Regions from separate parts of the Streptomyces sp. NPDC001709 genome, predicted to be linked through region 3. Evidence: riboswitches for the same ligand, from Rfam matches in the RefSeq annotation. Region 3 holds a riboswitch; each other region holds the start of a gene.

What was found. A riboswitch is a leader RNA that binds a small molecule or an ion and turns the genes downstream of it on or off. The one in region 3 is predicted to bind cobalamin.
Region 1: linked by a shared signal. The riboswitch ahead of ACWC0C_RS06075 ((2Fe-2S) ferredoxin domain-containing protein) and the one ahead of metE (5-methyltetrahydropteroyltriglutamate--homocysteine S-methyltransferase) in region 3 are both predicted to bind cobalamin.
Region 2: linked by a shared signal. The riboswitch ahead of ACWC0C_RS24540 (cobalamin biosynthesis protein) and the one ahead of metE (5-methyltetrahydropteroyltriglutamate--homocysteine S-methyltransferase) in region 3 are both predicted to bind cobalamin.
Region 4: linked by a shared signal. The riboswitch ahead of ACWC0C_RS23465 (HoxN/HupN/NixA family nickel/cobalt transporter) and the one ahead of metE (5-methyltetrahydropteroyltriglutamate--homocysteine S-methyltransferase) in region 3 are both predicted to bind cobalamin.

Annotation. Positions count from the first base shown of each region.
Region 1 is NZ_JBSFGB010000003.1:215,257-218,699, reverse strand. Features, by position in the region: gene ACWC0C_RS06090 (methyltransferase family protein) at 1-387, shown strand, start outside; partial or broken gene ACWC0C_RS06085 (alcohol dehydrogenase catalytic domain-containing protein) at 427-891, opposite strand; gene ACWC0C_RS06080 (hypothetical protein) at 826-966, shown strand; cobalamin riboswitch at 1,071-1,191, shown strand; gene ACWC0C_RS06075 ((2Fe-2S) ferredoxin domain-containing protein) at 1,254-1,652, shown strand; cobalamin riboswitch at 1,733-1,872, shown strand; gene ACWC0C_RS06070 (CbtB domain-containing protein) at 1,909-2,130, shown strand; gene ACWC0C_RS06065 (CbtA family protein) at 2,152-2,904, shown strand; gene ACWC0C_RS06060 (histidine phosphatase family protein) at 3,036-3,443, opposite strand, start outside.
Region 2 is NZ_JBSFGB010000017.1:61,556-64,998, forward strand. Features, by position in the region: gene ACWC0C_RS24530 (anion permease) at 1-808, shown strand, start outside; gene ACWC0C_RS24535 (hypothetical protein) at 843-1,070, shown strand; cobalamin riboswitch at 1,269-1,410, shown strand; gene ACWC0C_RS24540 (cobalamin biosynthesis protein) at 1,509-2,453, shown strand; gene ACWC0C_RS24545 (cobyric acid synthase) at 2,450-3,443, shown strand, end outside.
Region 3 is NZ_JBSFGB010000020.1:168,888-172,330, forward strand. Features, by position in the region: gene ACWC0C_RS27820 (acyl-CoA dehydrogenase family protein) at 1-1,072, opposite strand, end outside; cobalamin riboswitch at 1,344-1,546, shown strand; gene metE (5-methyltetrahydropteroyltriglutamate--homocysteine S-methyltransferase) at 1,716-3,443, shown strand, end outside.
Region 4 is NZ_JBSFGB010000016.1:57,549-60,991, forward strand. Features, by position in the region: gene ACWC0C_RS23460 (serine/threonine-protein kinase) at 1-402, shown strand, start outside; gene ACWC0C_RS23465 (HoxN/HupN/NixA family nickel/cobalt transporter) at 427-1,536, opposite strand; cobalamin riboswitch at 1,561-1,750, opposite strand; gene ACWC0C_RS23470 (ArsR/SmtB family transcription factor) at 1,838-2,221, shown strand; gene ACWC0C_RS23475 (copper chaperone PCu(A)C) at 2,459-3,037, shown strand; gene ACWC0C_RS23480 (hypothetical protein) at 3,115-3,443, shown strand, end outside.

The sequences.
Region 1 (3,443 bases), on a different contig from region 3:
GGCGTCCTGCTCGCCATCGCCTCCACCGCCCTGCTGCTGTGGGCCCGCTGGGTTCTGGGCACGATGTGGGCCAGCGTCCCGACGGTCCAGGAACACCATGAGCTCCGCACCGACGGGCCCTACCGGCTGGTCCGCCATCCCATATACACCGGCCTGCTCGGCTTGATCGCCGGCGCCATGCCGGCCTGCGGCTTCGGCGTCTGGACAGCGGTCCTGGCGGTCGCCGTGCCCTGGCTGCTGCGGCGGGTCCGGATCGAGGACGGCCTGATGGCCGACCGGTTCGGCGCCTCCTACGACACCTACCGCGCCGATGTCCCGGCCCTGATCCCCCGCATACACCCCGCCGCCGGTCTCGGCCTCCGCCGTGCGGGGGGCGGGCAGCGGTAGCCCGGTCGGTAGTACGGCCGCCCGGCTCCCGCGGGTGTACCCGCGGGCGACGACCAGGACACAGGCCCCGGGCCCGGCCTTCAGGTGCGGGGCCACCAGACGCCGCGACAGGGACCAGTTGTCCCCGGCCGAGGCCATGGCCACCGGGTTCAGATCGGCGGGCGGGGGTACGAGCATGGCGTCCGCTCAGGGCACGCGCACCAGGTCGGAGAAGAGCCCGCCCCAGCTGCCGCCGATCGGCGCGCCGTACATGGTCATGTGCGGTACGGCCGTGCAGTGCGCGGTCAGCCCGGCGCGGCAGTTCTCGCAGCTGCCGCAGTTGATGGACCAGGGGACGACCACGAGATCGCCCGGGCGTACGACGGTCACCGCGTCACCGGTCTCCACGACCCGGGCCACGCACTCGTGACCCAGGGCGAACGGCGGGTCGATGAAGCTGTGACCGGCGAGGATCGCGGTGTCGACGTCGCAGGTGGTGGCGGTGACCGGGGCGACGATCGCCTCCTCGACCAGGTCGCCCGGCAACTGGAGATCCTGCTCGCCGACGCACTCGACCGCCCGGTCCGACCGACAAGGTGAAGCCGCTGTCTCCGGACGGGGAGTGAACAGCACGGCGACCGTGTACCGGGCCTGCCCGCCCCGTGATGGCATGATGATCGTCGACATAGGGCGACGGCGGTCCGAGGAAGCCGGTGTGAATCCGGCGCGGTCCCGCCACTGTGACCGGTGAGCGAGTTCCGGCAGGTCACTGCCCCGACCGGGGCGGGAAGGCGGCGCGAGCGGGGTCCCGGGAGCCAGGAGACTCACGCGGTCGCCTCCTCGACGGACACCGGGGCGGATCTCCCCGGGAGGGGGAGTGGTGCGGCGTGCCCGAGAAGCCGGCGGAAGAGGCGACAGCCGGGGCCAGGGTCGGGAGCGGTTCGGCGCCGTGCCGGGTCGTCGTGTGCCGGGACTGCTGCTGCGGCAGCCCCAAGGTGACCGGGGTCGATCACGCGGCGCAGACCGCGCGCCTGCGGGCAGAGGTGCCGGTGCGCATCTCCGACTGCCTGGACGTGTGCGATCAGGCGAACGTCATCGTCGTACAGCCGTCCGCCGCGGGCCGGGCCGCCGGTGCGCGGCCGGTCTGGCTCGGGCTCGTCAACGACCCTGACGCCACCGAGGACATCGTCACCTGGGTACGCGCCGGCGGCCCCGGCGTGGCACCGCAGCCGGACATCCTCGACCTGTACGCCTTCACCCCACCACGGCGCCGTACGAACGCCTGAGCCGCGCCGCGGGAAGTCCGGCCGCACGTCCCCCTGTTGAGAGAGGAAGATCACGTAGGGGAGGCGCTCTTGGCCGCGCCCGCGTCACGCGGTACGGTCTGTCCGATATCGACGACGGCGAAACGGAAGCCGGTGGGAATCCGGCACGGTCGCGCCACTGTATGCGGCGCCCCCCAGGGGGCTCGCGAGTCAGACCCGTGGCCGTCGTCCTGTGCACCACCGAGATGGGACGCGAACTCCCAGAGGAGGTCCTGCCATGGCGCAGACCGTCGCCCAGCCGACAGCCACCACCCCCGTCGTTCCCGCCACGCTGCCACTGAAGGCGATTGCTCCCTGGGCTGTCTTCTTCGGCATCCTCATGCTGGTCCTGCTGTACTTCGTCGGCGCCGAGCAGGGCGCCACCTCCGTGTTCAACGGCACGGACGTCCACGAGTGGGTGCACGACGCCCGCCACCTGCTCGGTTTCCCCTGCCACTGACGCGAGGGAAACCGTACGCACATGAATTCCGCAACCGTACGGCGCCTTCTCGTACGGGGCATGCTCGCCGGCCTCGCGGCCGGCGTGCTCGCTCTGATCGTGGCGTACGTCCTCGGCGAGCCGAACGTCGACAAGGCGATCAGTTTCGAGGAGGCCCACTCCCACGAGCACGAGATGGAGGCCGTCTCCCGCTCCCTGCAGTCCACCGCCGGCCTCGCCACCGGTGTCCTCGTCTACGGCGTCGCCTTCGGCGGCATCGCCGCGCTCGCCTTCTGCTTCGCCCTCGGCCGCATGGGCCGCTTCGGCCCGCGCGCCACGGCACTGCTGCTGTCGGGCTGCGCACTGCTCGCCGTGTACGTCGTGCCGTTCCTGAAGTACCCGGCCAACCCGCCGTCGATCGGCAACGCCGACACCATCGGCAAGCGGACCACGCTGTACTTCCTGATGATGCTGCTCAGCGTCCTCCTGGCGGTCGCCGCCACCATCCTGGGCAAGCGTCTCGCACCGCGCCTGGGCACCTGGTGGGCGACCGTGGTCGCGGTGGCCGCGTTCGTCGTCGTGATCGGCCTGGCCTACCAGTTCCTGCCCGTCGTCAACGAGGTGCCCAAGGACTTCCCGGCCACCCTGCTGTGGCGGTTCCGGCTCTCGGCACTGGCGATCCAGACCGCTCTGTGGGGCGGATTCGGCCTCGCCTTCGGTGAACTGGCCGAACGGCTCCTGAACCCCAAGCCGGCAAGGGCCGCGAGCGGACAAGCGGTTCCGGCCGCGCACTGACTCCTTCCGGACAACACAGGGCCCGTGTAACTGGTCGTCGGCCGCCAGGGACATCCCCACCGGGCGCAGGTGGCATGCCGCCGTCGGCGGTGCCGTGACGGGCGCCGCCGACTTGATCCGCCGGACAGGCCCTAGTCGGCCTCCGGCACGGAGAGCGGGCGTCCCAGCCGCAGATTCCAGCGGCCGGCCCGGCCGCTGAGTTCGGTCACGGTCAGCGGCGGCACGTCGAGGCGCCAGAAGACCGCGGCGGGCATGCCCAGCGCTTCGAGGGCCGCCGCCCGCACCACCTCGGGCTCGACCACGGCGAGCGTACGACCCTCCAGGTTCTGCACGTCGGCCAGCCAGCGCGCGACGCGTCCGCACAGGTCCCGCACGGACTCACCTCCATGCGGCGCGCATTCGGGATCGGTGAGCCAGCGGCCCACCGCCTCGGGCTCGGCGGCCCCGACCTCGTCCAGGGTGCGACCGCGCCAGCGGCCCATATCGAGACCCGCCAGCTCCGGCGTCGGCACACCGTCGAGGCCCAGCGCCGCGGCCGT
Region 2 (3,443 bases), on a different contig from region 3:
CGCCTCGATGCTGGCCACCAGGTTCTCCTACGGCATCGGCGGCAAGGCCGAGGGCGAGGCCACCCGCAAGGGCTACCGCGCCGGCCAGATCGCCTCCGCCGGCCTGGTCTCCCTCGCCCACGGCACCAACGACGCCCAGAAGACGATGGGCATCATCACCCTCGCGCTGATCGCGGGCGGCGCCATCGCCCCGGGCTCGAACCCTCCCACCTGGGTCATCCTCTCCGCCGGCCTGGCCATCGCGCTCGGCACCTACATCGGCGGCTGGCGCATCATCCGCACCATGGGCAAGGGCCTGACCGACCTGGAGCCGCGCCAGGGCTTCGCCGCCCAGACCAGCGCCGCGACCGCCATCCTGGCCTCCTCCCACCTGGGCTTCTCCCTCTCCACCACGCACGTCGTCTCCGGCTCGGTGATGGGCGCCGGCCTCGGCCGCAAGGGCGGGGTGGTCCGCTGGTCCACCGCGACCCGGATGGTCGTCGCCTGGGTGCTCACGCTCCCGGCCGCCGCGCTGGTCGGCGCGGGTGCCGAGTCCGTCACGGACCTCGGTGACTGGGGCACCGCCGTCGTGGCCGTCTTCCTCGTCGCCGCGAGCGCCGCGATCTGGAAGATCTCCCGCCGCGAGGTCGTCGACCACACCAACGTCGTCACCGAGTCCGAGGAGCCGGCCGGCGTGGTGACCACCGCCATCGCCGCGGTGACCCCGCCCCCGGCGGGCACGATCAGCGAGGACCTGACGGCCATGATCCCCTCCCCGGCCGCCACCGAGCCCGCGCCCGAGGCCGTCCCGCCGGCCGCCACCGTCTGACCCCGGCCACACCGGTAACCAAGGAAGCAACCCCATGAAGATCGACTGGTCGGCCCTCGGCTCCGTCTTCGGCGTCAGCCTCGCCTTCACGGTGGGCCTGGTGGCCCTGTTCACCCTCGGCATCAACGGTCTGGCCCGGCGCGAGAAGGCCGCGGCCCAGGGCGGCTCCGCCACGCTCGCCGTGACCGGCGCCTACGTCTGCTTCGCCGCCTGCGCGGCCGCGGTGGCGTACGGCATCTACCTGATCGTCGCCAAGCCCTGACAGAGCGCTTCGCTGGAACCACCGCGAAGTGCCGTCGATCGGCTGCCGCGCCGTCGTGGCTGGTCGCGCAGTTCCCCGCGCCCCTTCGGGGCGCTTCGGCCCCCCTCGCGTCCTGAGGGGGGCCTTTTTCGTCGGCCCACGCCCCGCGATGTGGGGATCGGCACACTCTCCCCGTGCAGGTCAACGGCAAGTTGACGGCCGTTCCGGGCGCGTGGTGGACTGCCCAGGCCATGTACGGCGGCAGGAGAGGAAGCCGGTGCGAATCCGGCGCGGTCCCGCCACTGTCACCGGGGAAGAACCCCCGGGAGCCAGGAACTCTCACCGCCGAATCTCGTCGAACCAGGGCGCGGACACCCTGAGTGAGGACACAGATCGCCATGCTCGGCTGCCGAAGGACCCCCGTCAGGCCCGCTCCTGTACCCACGGCCGGCTGAGCCGATGGGGGCCGATCGCACCTACGCGTACGGCGCCGCCGCCGGCCTTCTCGGTGACCTGCTCCTCGGCGATCCGCGCCGCGGGCATCCGGTCGCCGCGTTCGGGCGTGCGGCCGCTGCCGTGGACCGCGCGTTGTGGCGCGACCACCGCGGCTGGGGCGCCCTGCACACCGTCGTGTGCGCCGGTGGCGCCGTCGCACTCGGCTCGCTGGCCGCACGCGCCGTACGCCCCTCCCCCGCCGCCTCCGTCGCGCTGACCGCCGCCGCCACCTGGGCGGTCGTCGGCGGTACCTCGCTCGCCCGCGAGGCCCGCACCATCGGCAGCGCCCTGGAGCGCGGGGACGTCGAGGCGGCCCGGGAGCGGCTGCCGCACCTGTGCGGCCGGGACCCGCAGGCGCTGGACGCCGACGGGATCGCCCGGGCCGTGGTCGAGTCGGTCGCCGAGAACACCTCCGACGCGGTCGTGGGCGCGCTGGTGTGGGGGGCCGTGGCGGGGGTGCCGGGGCTGCTCGGGTTCCGGGCCGTCAACACCCTGGACGCGATGGTGGGTCACAAGTCCCCCCGCTACCGCCGCTACGGCTGGGCCTCCGCCCGGCTCGACGACGTGGCCGGCTGGCCGGGGGCGCGGCTCACCGCCGTACTCGCCGCCGCGGCCGGACCCGATGCCCGGGGCGCCCTGCGCGCCTGGAAGGCCGACGCCCGCAAGCACCCCAGCCCCAACGCCGGGCCCGTGGAGGCCTCGTTCGCGGGGGCGCTGGGGGTGCGGCTGGGCGGCACGCTGTCCTACGGCGGCCGGGTCGAGCACCGCCCCGTGCTCAACGGGCGGGCCGGACGCGCCGTCCGGGTCACCGACATCGACCGGGCCGTACGGCTCTCCCGCCGCGTCGGCCTGCTCGCGCTCGGCGTCAGTCTCGCCGCGCGCCGACTCGTGAAGGGACGTGGCAAGTGAGCGGGGGTCTCCTCGTCGCCGGTACCACCTCCGACGCCGGCAAGAGCGTCGTGACGGCCGGGATCTGCCGGTGGCTGGTGCGGCAGGGCGTGAAGGTCGCGCCGTTCAAGGCGCAGAACATGTCGCTCAACTCCTTCGTGACCCGGGAGGGCGCGGAGATCGGGCGGGCGCAGGCCATGCAGGCCCAGGCGTGCCGGATCGAGCCGACCGCGCTGATGAACCCGGTGCTGCTCAAGCCGGGCGGCGAACAGAGCAGCCAGGTGGTGCTGCTGGGCAGGCCGGTGGGCGAGCTGAGCGCGCGCGGGTATCACGGCGGACGGCAGCAGAAGCTCCTCGGCACGGTGCTGGACTGCCTGGCCGAGTTGCGGGGCACGTATGACGCGGTGATCTGTGAGGGTGCCGGTTCACCGGCGGAGATCAATCTGCGGCGGACGGACATCGTGAACATGGGGATCGCGCGGAACGCGCGGCTGCCCGTGCTCGTCGTCGGCGACATCGACCGCGGCGGTGTCTTCGCCTCCTTCTTCGGGACCGTCGCCCTGCTCTCGCCGGAGGACCAGGAGCTGGTCGCCGGATTCCTGGTGAACAAGTTCCGGGGTGATGTCAGCCTGCTGGAGCCGGGTCTCGACATGCTGCACGGCCTCACCGGGCGGCACACGTACGGCGTGCTGCCCTTCCGGCACGGGCTCGGCATCGACGAGGAGGACGGACTGCGGGTGTCGCTGCGCGGCACCGTGCGCGAGTCCGCCGTGACCCCGCCCGTCGGCGAGGACGTACTGCGGGTCGCGGTGTGTGCGATCCCGCTGATGTCCAACTTCACGGACGTGGACGCGCTCGCCGCCGAACCGGGCGTCGTGGTGCGGTTCGTGGACCGCCCCGAGGAGCTGGCGGACGCGGACCTCGTGGTGATTCCGGGCACCCGGGGCACGGTGCGCGCGCTGCGGTGGCTGCGCGAGCGCGGACTGGCGGACGCCCTCGTGCGGCGGGCCG
Region 3 (3,443 bases):
GGACCGGGTCGCCCTCGAAGTGTCCGGTCGTCCCGGTGCCGCGGAAGAGCCGCTCTACGGCGGACACGGACAGTTCCACCGCCAGTGCCAAGTCCCGCGGACCGCGGGCCGCCGCCTCGCCCTCCTTGGTCGCCTCGACGCCGTCGGCGACCCGCGCCGCCCGCTGGACGAGGAGTTCGGCGGCGTCCACCTCGGCGGCCGAGCGCGCCAGGTCGATCTGCACGGACGGTTTGTCACGCAGCGGGGCGCCGCGCCGGTCGACCCGCCGGATGCTCTGCTCGGCAGCGGCCCGCACCGCACCCCGTGCGGCGCCCACGACGGGCACGGCGAGCGGCAGCGCGTTCACCTCGTTCACCGCCACCGTGTGGCAGCGGGCCTCGGAGGCCGTCGCCCGCCCCGCGTTGATGTCGAACCTCGACAGGGTCAGATGCCCTGGCACGAACACGTCGTCCAGGACCATCGTGTCGCTGCCGGTCCCGCGCATGCCGAGCGTGAACCAGGTGTCCTTCACGGTGATGTCCGCCTGCGGCACCGCGAAGAACCGCACCTCGCCCCGCCCGTCGGGGCCCACTGTGCCGGGTACGGCGGAGCAGGCGAAGACCCAGTCGGCGAAACGCACCCCGCTGATGTACTTCCACTCGCCGCTCAGCCGCCAGCCACCGGAGACGGGCTCCGCCTTCCCGGCCGGCATGAGCGCGCCCGCCATCAGGGCGTCCGGCCCATCGCCCCAGAGCACCGCCTGCCCCTCCACGGGCAGGTAGGCGCCGTACCGGGCCGCGTACGCCGACAGCGAGGCGGCCCAGGCCGCCGAGGCGCAGCCCTCGCCCACCAGGGTCACCGCCGAGGTCATGTCCACGAAACGGCCTTCGGTACCGCCGAAGGCCGCGGGCACGAAGTGCCGGGCGAATCCGGCCTCCCGCACCGCCTCGACCACCTCGGGCGCAAGGCGCCGGGCGGTCTCCGTCTCGTCGCTGCTCCGCGCCGCGATCTGCGCCACGCGCGGAGCGCCGGCGACGACCGCCGCCACGCTCGGCCTCTCGGCAAGGATCGTCGCCGTGCTGTCGCTGAGCATATGTTCGCCACCTCCATCGGGATGGCGGCAGTCTCTCCGGCCGAGCCCGCGAGGGGCCGCACCCGAGCCGGGACCGGCCCGTCAATCACCCGACCGGCTTCAATCCCAGCCGGCGACGAGCCGCGCCGGCCGCGCCAGACGCCGACGACGACTTGAGGCCGCGTTCCCGAGCCTCGCGGGACGACGCACTTCGGCCGCGTGTCCCACCTCACCATCCGAATTGGTGAACGTGATCCACCTCGTCCCTGGCGGCCCCTTAGGCTGGCCCCTGCAGCTGGTTCGCCCCGTCAGCCAGGCGGGAGCGTCGTAAGAGGGAACCCGGTGGGAATCCGGGACTGCCCCGCAGCGGTGAGCGGGAACGACCGCCGTCATACGCACTGGGCCCGTAGCGGGCCTGGGAAGCGACGGCCAGTAGGTGTCCTCGCCTTGGCAAAAGGCATGGGCGTGCCCGCGAGTCCGAAGACCTGCCAACTGCCCGCGCGCGGGACGACTCGTGCGCGGACATCCCGGTGACCTCGAGGGCGGGTCGGCGTCGTATGCACCGAACGGACGGCCGTGGGCCGCTGCCGTCCGGGCTGTCGCCCCTTCGCGTTCTCGTCCCGTCCCCGGGATCTCAGGGATTCATCTCGCGAAGGAGATCTCCGTGACCAGCACGTCCGCAGCCGTGGCAGCACGGGCCACCGTGTACGGCTACCCCCGCCAGGGTCGGAACCGGGAGCTGAAGAAGGCGATCGAGGGCTACTGGAAGGGCCGCGTCACCGCCGACGCGCTGACGGCCACCGCCGCCGAGCTGCGGCGGGGCAGCTGGCAGCAGTTGGCGGACGCCGGCATCGACGAGGTGCCGACCGGCGACTTCTCGTACTACGACCACGTACTCGACACCACCGTCATGCTCGGCGCGATCCCCGCACGCCACCGGGAAGCGGTCGCCGCGGATCCGCTCGCCGGGTACTTCGCCATGGCGCGCGGCACCCAGGACGTCGCACCGCTGGAGATGACCAAGTGGTTCGACACCAACTACCACTATCTGGTGCCCGAGTTGGGACCGGACACGGTGTTCGCGGCCGACCCCGCCAGGCAGGTCGCCGAGCTGCGGGAGGCCCTCGCCCTGGGCCTGGCCGCCCGCCCGGTCCTCGTCGGTCCCGTCACCTATCTGCTGCTGGCCAAGCCCGCACCCGGCGCGGCCGGCGACTTCGACCCGCTCGCCCTGCTGGACCGGCTGCTGCCGGTGTACGGCGAGATCCTGGCCGATCTGAGGGCGGCCGGGTCCGAGTGGGTCCAGCTCGACGAGCCCGCCCTCGCCCAGGACCGTACCCCGGGCGAGCTGAACGCGGCCGCCCGCGCCTACCGGGTGCTCGGTGCCCTCGCCGACCGGCCCAAGCTGCTGGTGGCCTCCTACTTCGACCGGCTCGGTGAGGCCCTGCCCATCTTGGCCAAGGCTCCGGTGGAGGGTCTGGCCCTGGACTTCACCGAGCGGGCCGCCGCCAACCTGGAAGCCCTGGCCGCGGTCGGCGGACTGCCCGGCAAGCGGCTGGTCGCCGGAGTCGTCAACGGCCGCAACATCTGGGTCAATGACCTGCGGCAGTCCCTCGCCACCCTGGGCACCCTGCTGGGTCTCGCCGACCGGGTCGACGTCTCGGCGTCCTGCTCCCTCCTGCACGTGCCCCTCGACTCAGCCATGGAACGGGACGTCGAGCCGCAGATCCTGCGCTGGCTCGCCTTCGCCCGTCAGAAGACCACCGAGATCGTCACCCTCGCCAAGGGCCTCACCCACGGCCTCGACACGATCGCCGCGGAACTGGCCGCGAACCGGGCCGACCTGGCCTCCCGCGCCCACTCCCCCCTCACCCACGACACGGCCGTACGCGCCCGGGCGGCCGCCGTCACCGAGTCCGCCGCCCGCCGCTCGCAGCCGTACGCCGAGCGGGCCGCGGCCCAACGCGCCCGTCTCGAACTGCCGTTGCTGCCGACGACCACCATCGGTTCGTTCCCGCAGACCGCCGAACTGCGGACCGCCCGCGCGGACTTGCGCGCCGGGCGGATCGACGCCGACGGCTACGAGGCGCGTATCCAGGCCGAGATCGAGGAGGTGATCTCCTTCCAGGAGAAGGCCGGACTGGACGTCCTCGTGCACGGAGAGCCCGAACGCGACGACATGGTCCAGTACTTCGCGGAACGGCTCACCGGCTACCTGGCGACCCGGCACGGCTGGGTCCAGTCGTACGGCACCCGTTACGTCCGCCCGCCGATCCTCGCCGGTGACGTCTCCCGGCCCGCGCCGATGACCGTGCGCTGGACGACCTATGCCCAGTCGCTCACCGACCGCCCCGTCAAGGGCATGCTCACCGGCCCCGTCACCATGCTCGCCTGG
Region 4 (3,443 bases), on a different contig from region 3:
GCCGTGCCCGTGCCGGACGGCTGGAAGAGCAAGGCGATGCCGGGCGGCGAGGTCGCCTACTACGACGGCCTGGTGAGCCTCAGGGTCAACGTCGTACGGTTCGCCGGCAGCGATCCGCTCAAGCACTGGCGTGACGACGAGGAGGCCCAGACCCGTCGCCTCAACCCCGGCTATGAGCGGGCGCGGATGGCCGCGACGACCTTCCGGGGGCGGCCCGCCGGGTACTGGGAGTTCACCTTCGACGGAAGGGCACGGAAGTACCGTGCGGCGGAACTGGCCTTCTCCAGCACCGATGGCACCCAGTACACGGTCTACCTCTCCGCGCCGGACGCGCAGTGGCACAAGTACCGCCCGATCTTCGACACCGCCGCGAGCGGCATCCGCCTGAGCGGCGACGCCTGACACGCCGTTGCCGCGCGCAGACCGTCAGCCGGTGTCGGCGGTACGGGCGTTCCAGCGCTCCTCGACCTTGGCCAGGCGCCAGTAGGCGATGGCCACGGCCCAGACGACCACGAACAGACCGACGATGACGTAGCCGACGTTGTCCAGGTCCAGGCCCGAGATCCAGCCGGTGACGTCATCGTCGAGGCCGAGCTTGTCGTGCAGGACGCCGACCAGCTCGATCGTGCCGACGAAGAAGGCGACGGCGATGGACAGGCCGGTGATCGTGAGGTTGTAGAACACCTTGCGGACGGGGTTCGAGAAGGCCCACTGGTAGGCGAAGTTCATGAACGTGCCGTCGAGGGTGTCGAAGAGGCTCATGCCCGCGGCGAAGAGGAGGGGCAGGCACAGGACCGCGTACCAGGGCAGGCCGGCTGCTGCGCCGTTGCCGGCCAGGGCGAGGAGCAGGACCTCGGTCGAGGTGTCGAAGCCGATGCCGAAGACGAAGCCGAGCGGGAACATCTGGCCGGGGCGGCGGATGGACTTGGTGAGGCGGCCCAGGATCCGGTTCATGAAGCCGCGCGAGTCCAGGTGTGCCTCCAGCTCGGCCTCGTCGTAGCGTCCGGCCCGCATGGCCCTGAAGACACGCATGATGCCGAACAGCGCCACCAGGTTGAGTGCGGCGATGAGGTACAGGAAGCCGCCGGAGACCGTGGTGCCCACCGTGCCGAGGACCTGGTGGGTGCGCGAGTCGTCGTTCATCAGGGTGCCGGCGAGCTTGGCGCCCCCGGCGACCAGCGCGGCCATGACGACCACCACGCCGGAGTGGCCGAGCGCGAACCAGAAGCCCACCGACACCGGTCGCTTGCCGTCGGCCATCAGCTTGCGGGTGGTGTTGTCGATCGCGGCGATGTGGTCGGCGTCGAAGGCGTGCCGCATGCCCAGGGTGTAGGCGGTGATGCCCAGGCCGACGCCGAACGCCTTGGAGCCGACCTCGTAGTGACCCGGCACCACGAGCAGGAAGAGGATCCCGAAGGCCACCACGTGCAGGGCGACGATCACGGCCAGGAGACCGGCGGTGCGGACGGTGTCCTCGCGGCGCCAGCGGAAGGACGGGGCGGCGGTGGTTTCGGGCGCGCCTGGGGGCACGGTCATACGGTTACGCTCCAGCACCTCGTGGACAGCTCGTATGCCGTGGCCGGTCTCCTGGCTGACGGGTCGACGCGCCCGCCCCTGCCTTCCCGGCCGCGAGGCCAGTGGCAATGCATGGGGCGGGAACTTCCCGATCACAGTGGCGAGGGCCGCTCCGGACTGGGCCCCTGAGGGGCCGTCACCGGTCTTCCCGAACACCACGGCCCGCTCACCCTAGAAGGCCGCGGGTCGCGACTGCAAGGCTGCACAGGTGCGCAGGTATGGGCCCGGAGAGCCGAACACCGGCGGCTGCGATGATGAGCCCATGCATCTCGTCCCCGCGGAACGCGCCGGCCGGCGCACCATCGACGGTCACCGGGTCTGCGATGCCATCGCCGCCGTCGGCGAGCCGGAGCGCGTACGCACCTGGGCCGAACGCTTCTCCCTGCTCGCCGATCCCGGGCGCCTGTCGCTGCTGCTCGCCCTGCACGAGGCCGGCCCCATCGCCGTCTCCGACCTCGCCGTCGCCACCGGGATGCGGGACACCGCCGTCTCCCAGGCCCTGCGCCTCCTGCGCACCGCGGGCGTCGTCGAGGGCGACAAGGACGGCAGGATCGTGCGCTACCGGCTCGTCGACGGCCCGGTCCGCGAGTTGCTCGACCACTGCGCGCCCCGCGCCACGAGCGCCGACGGCACGCCGCCCCACTAGAACAGCGGACGTACGGGCGGGTGTCGCCGTCCCGTACGTGACGTGCGCCACCTCTGCGCCCCGCCCCGGAACCCGGCCACCGGCCGGTCCGACTCCTGCACCGGTACGGCTCGATCCGGCCGACGCCGTACGACGTGATCTGGAGACGCGGTTGATGGACGAGCCCCGGCAATTCCCGCTGCGCAAGCTTGTGCCGCCGCCTGCCCTGTGCGGGTTCCTGCCAAGGAGGCGTACCCGATGACTCCGATGAACCCGATGACCTCGACGACCCCGGTGGCCGGGCAGAACCCCGGTGTGACCGAGCAGAACCCGTGGCGGCCCTCGCGCCGCCGGTTTGCCGACGCCCTGCTGGCCGCGATCACGCCCGTCGCCGCGTGCAGCCTCGCCCTGGGCGGCCTGGCCACCTGGGTCGGGGCCGGGAAGGCGGGCAGCCCGGCGCGGATCGCCGTCTCGTCCGGGCGGGTCCTCCTGCCCTACGGCGGCAGCACGGAGACCGCGGCGTTCTTCGACGTCTCCAACCTCGGCGGCGCGGACGACCGGCTGGTCGAGGTGACGTCCACGGCCACGCGCGGCGGCATCGCCCTCACCCGTCACCGTATGACCGGCGGCGCGGCCGCCTACAGGACCGACGTCGGCTCCGCCGCCGTCCCCGCGGGCGGTGAGCTGTCCATGTCCCCGGCCGGCGTGGATGTGACGCTGCGGGCCGAGCCGGGCTGGCGGGCGGGCGACCTCGTGCCGTTCACCCTGCACTTCGAGCACAGCGAGCCGGTCGAGACCATCGCGGTGGTGACCCGCCCGGGCGGGCGCGCCTCGTGATCACCGGCCGGCTCTCGCCGGTGGATTTCCGTACCCCCGCATGACGAGCGCGGCCCGGATGCGAGGATGAGGACGCCATGACAGCAGGGTGGTGTGCTCGCTCGATACGGGCCGCGGTGTTCGCGGCCGTCTGCGTGCTGCTCGCCGCCCTGGGTCACGTCCTGATGTCCGGCCGCGACGTGCCCGCGTGGGCGCTGGCCGCCGGCCTGGCCGTGACCGGCGCCGCGGGCTGGTGCCTGGCGGGGCGTGAGCGCGGGCTGCCACTGATCGTGACGGTCGTCGTGGCCGCCCAGACCGGGCTGCACGAGGCGTTCTCCTGGGCCCAGTCGGCGTCCGGCGGTTCGGCCTCCATGGGGATGAGCGGCATGGACTCCATGGACATGGGCTCGATGGCGATGGGCTCCAT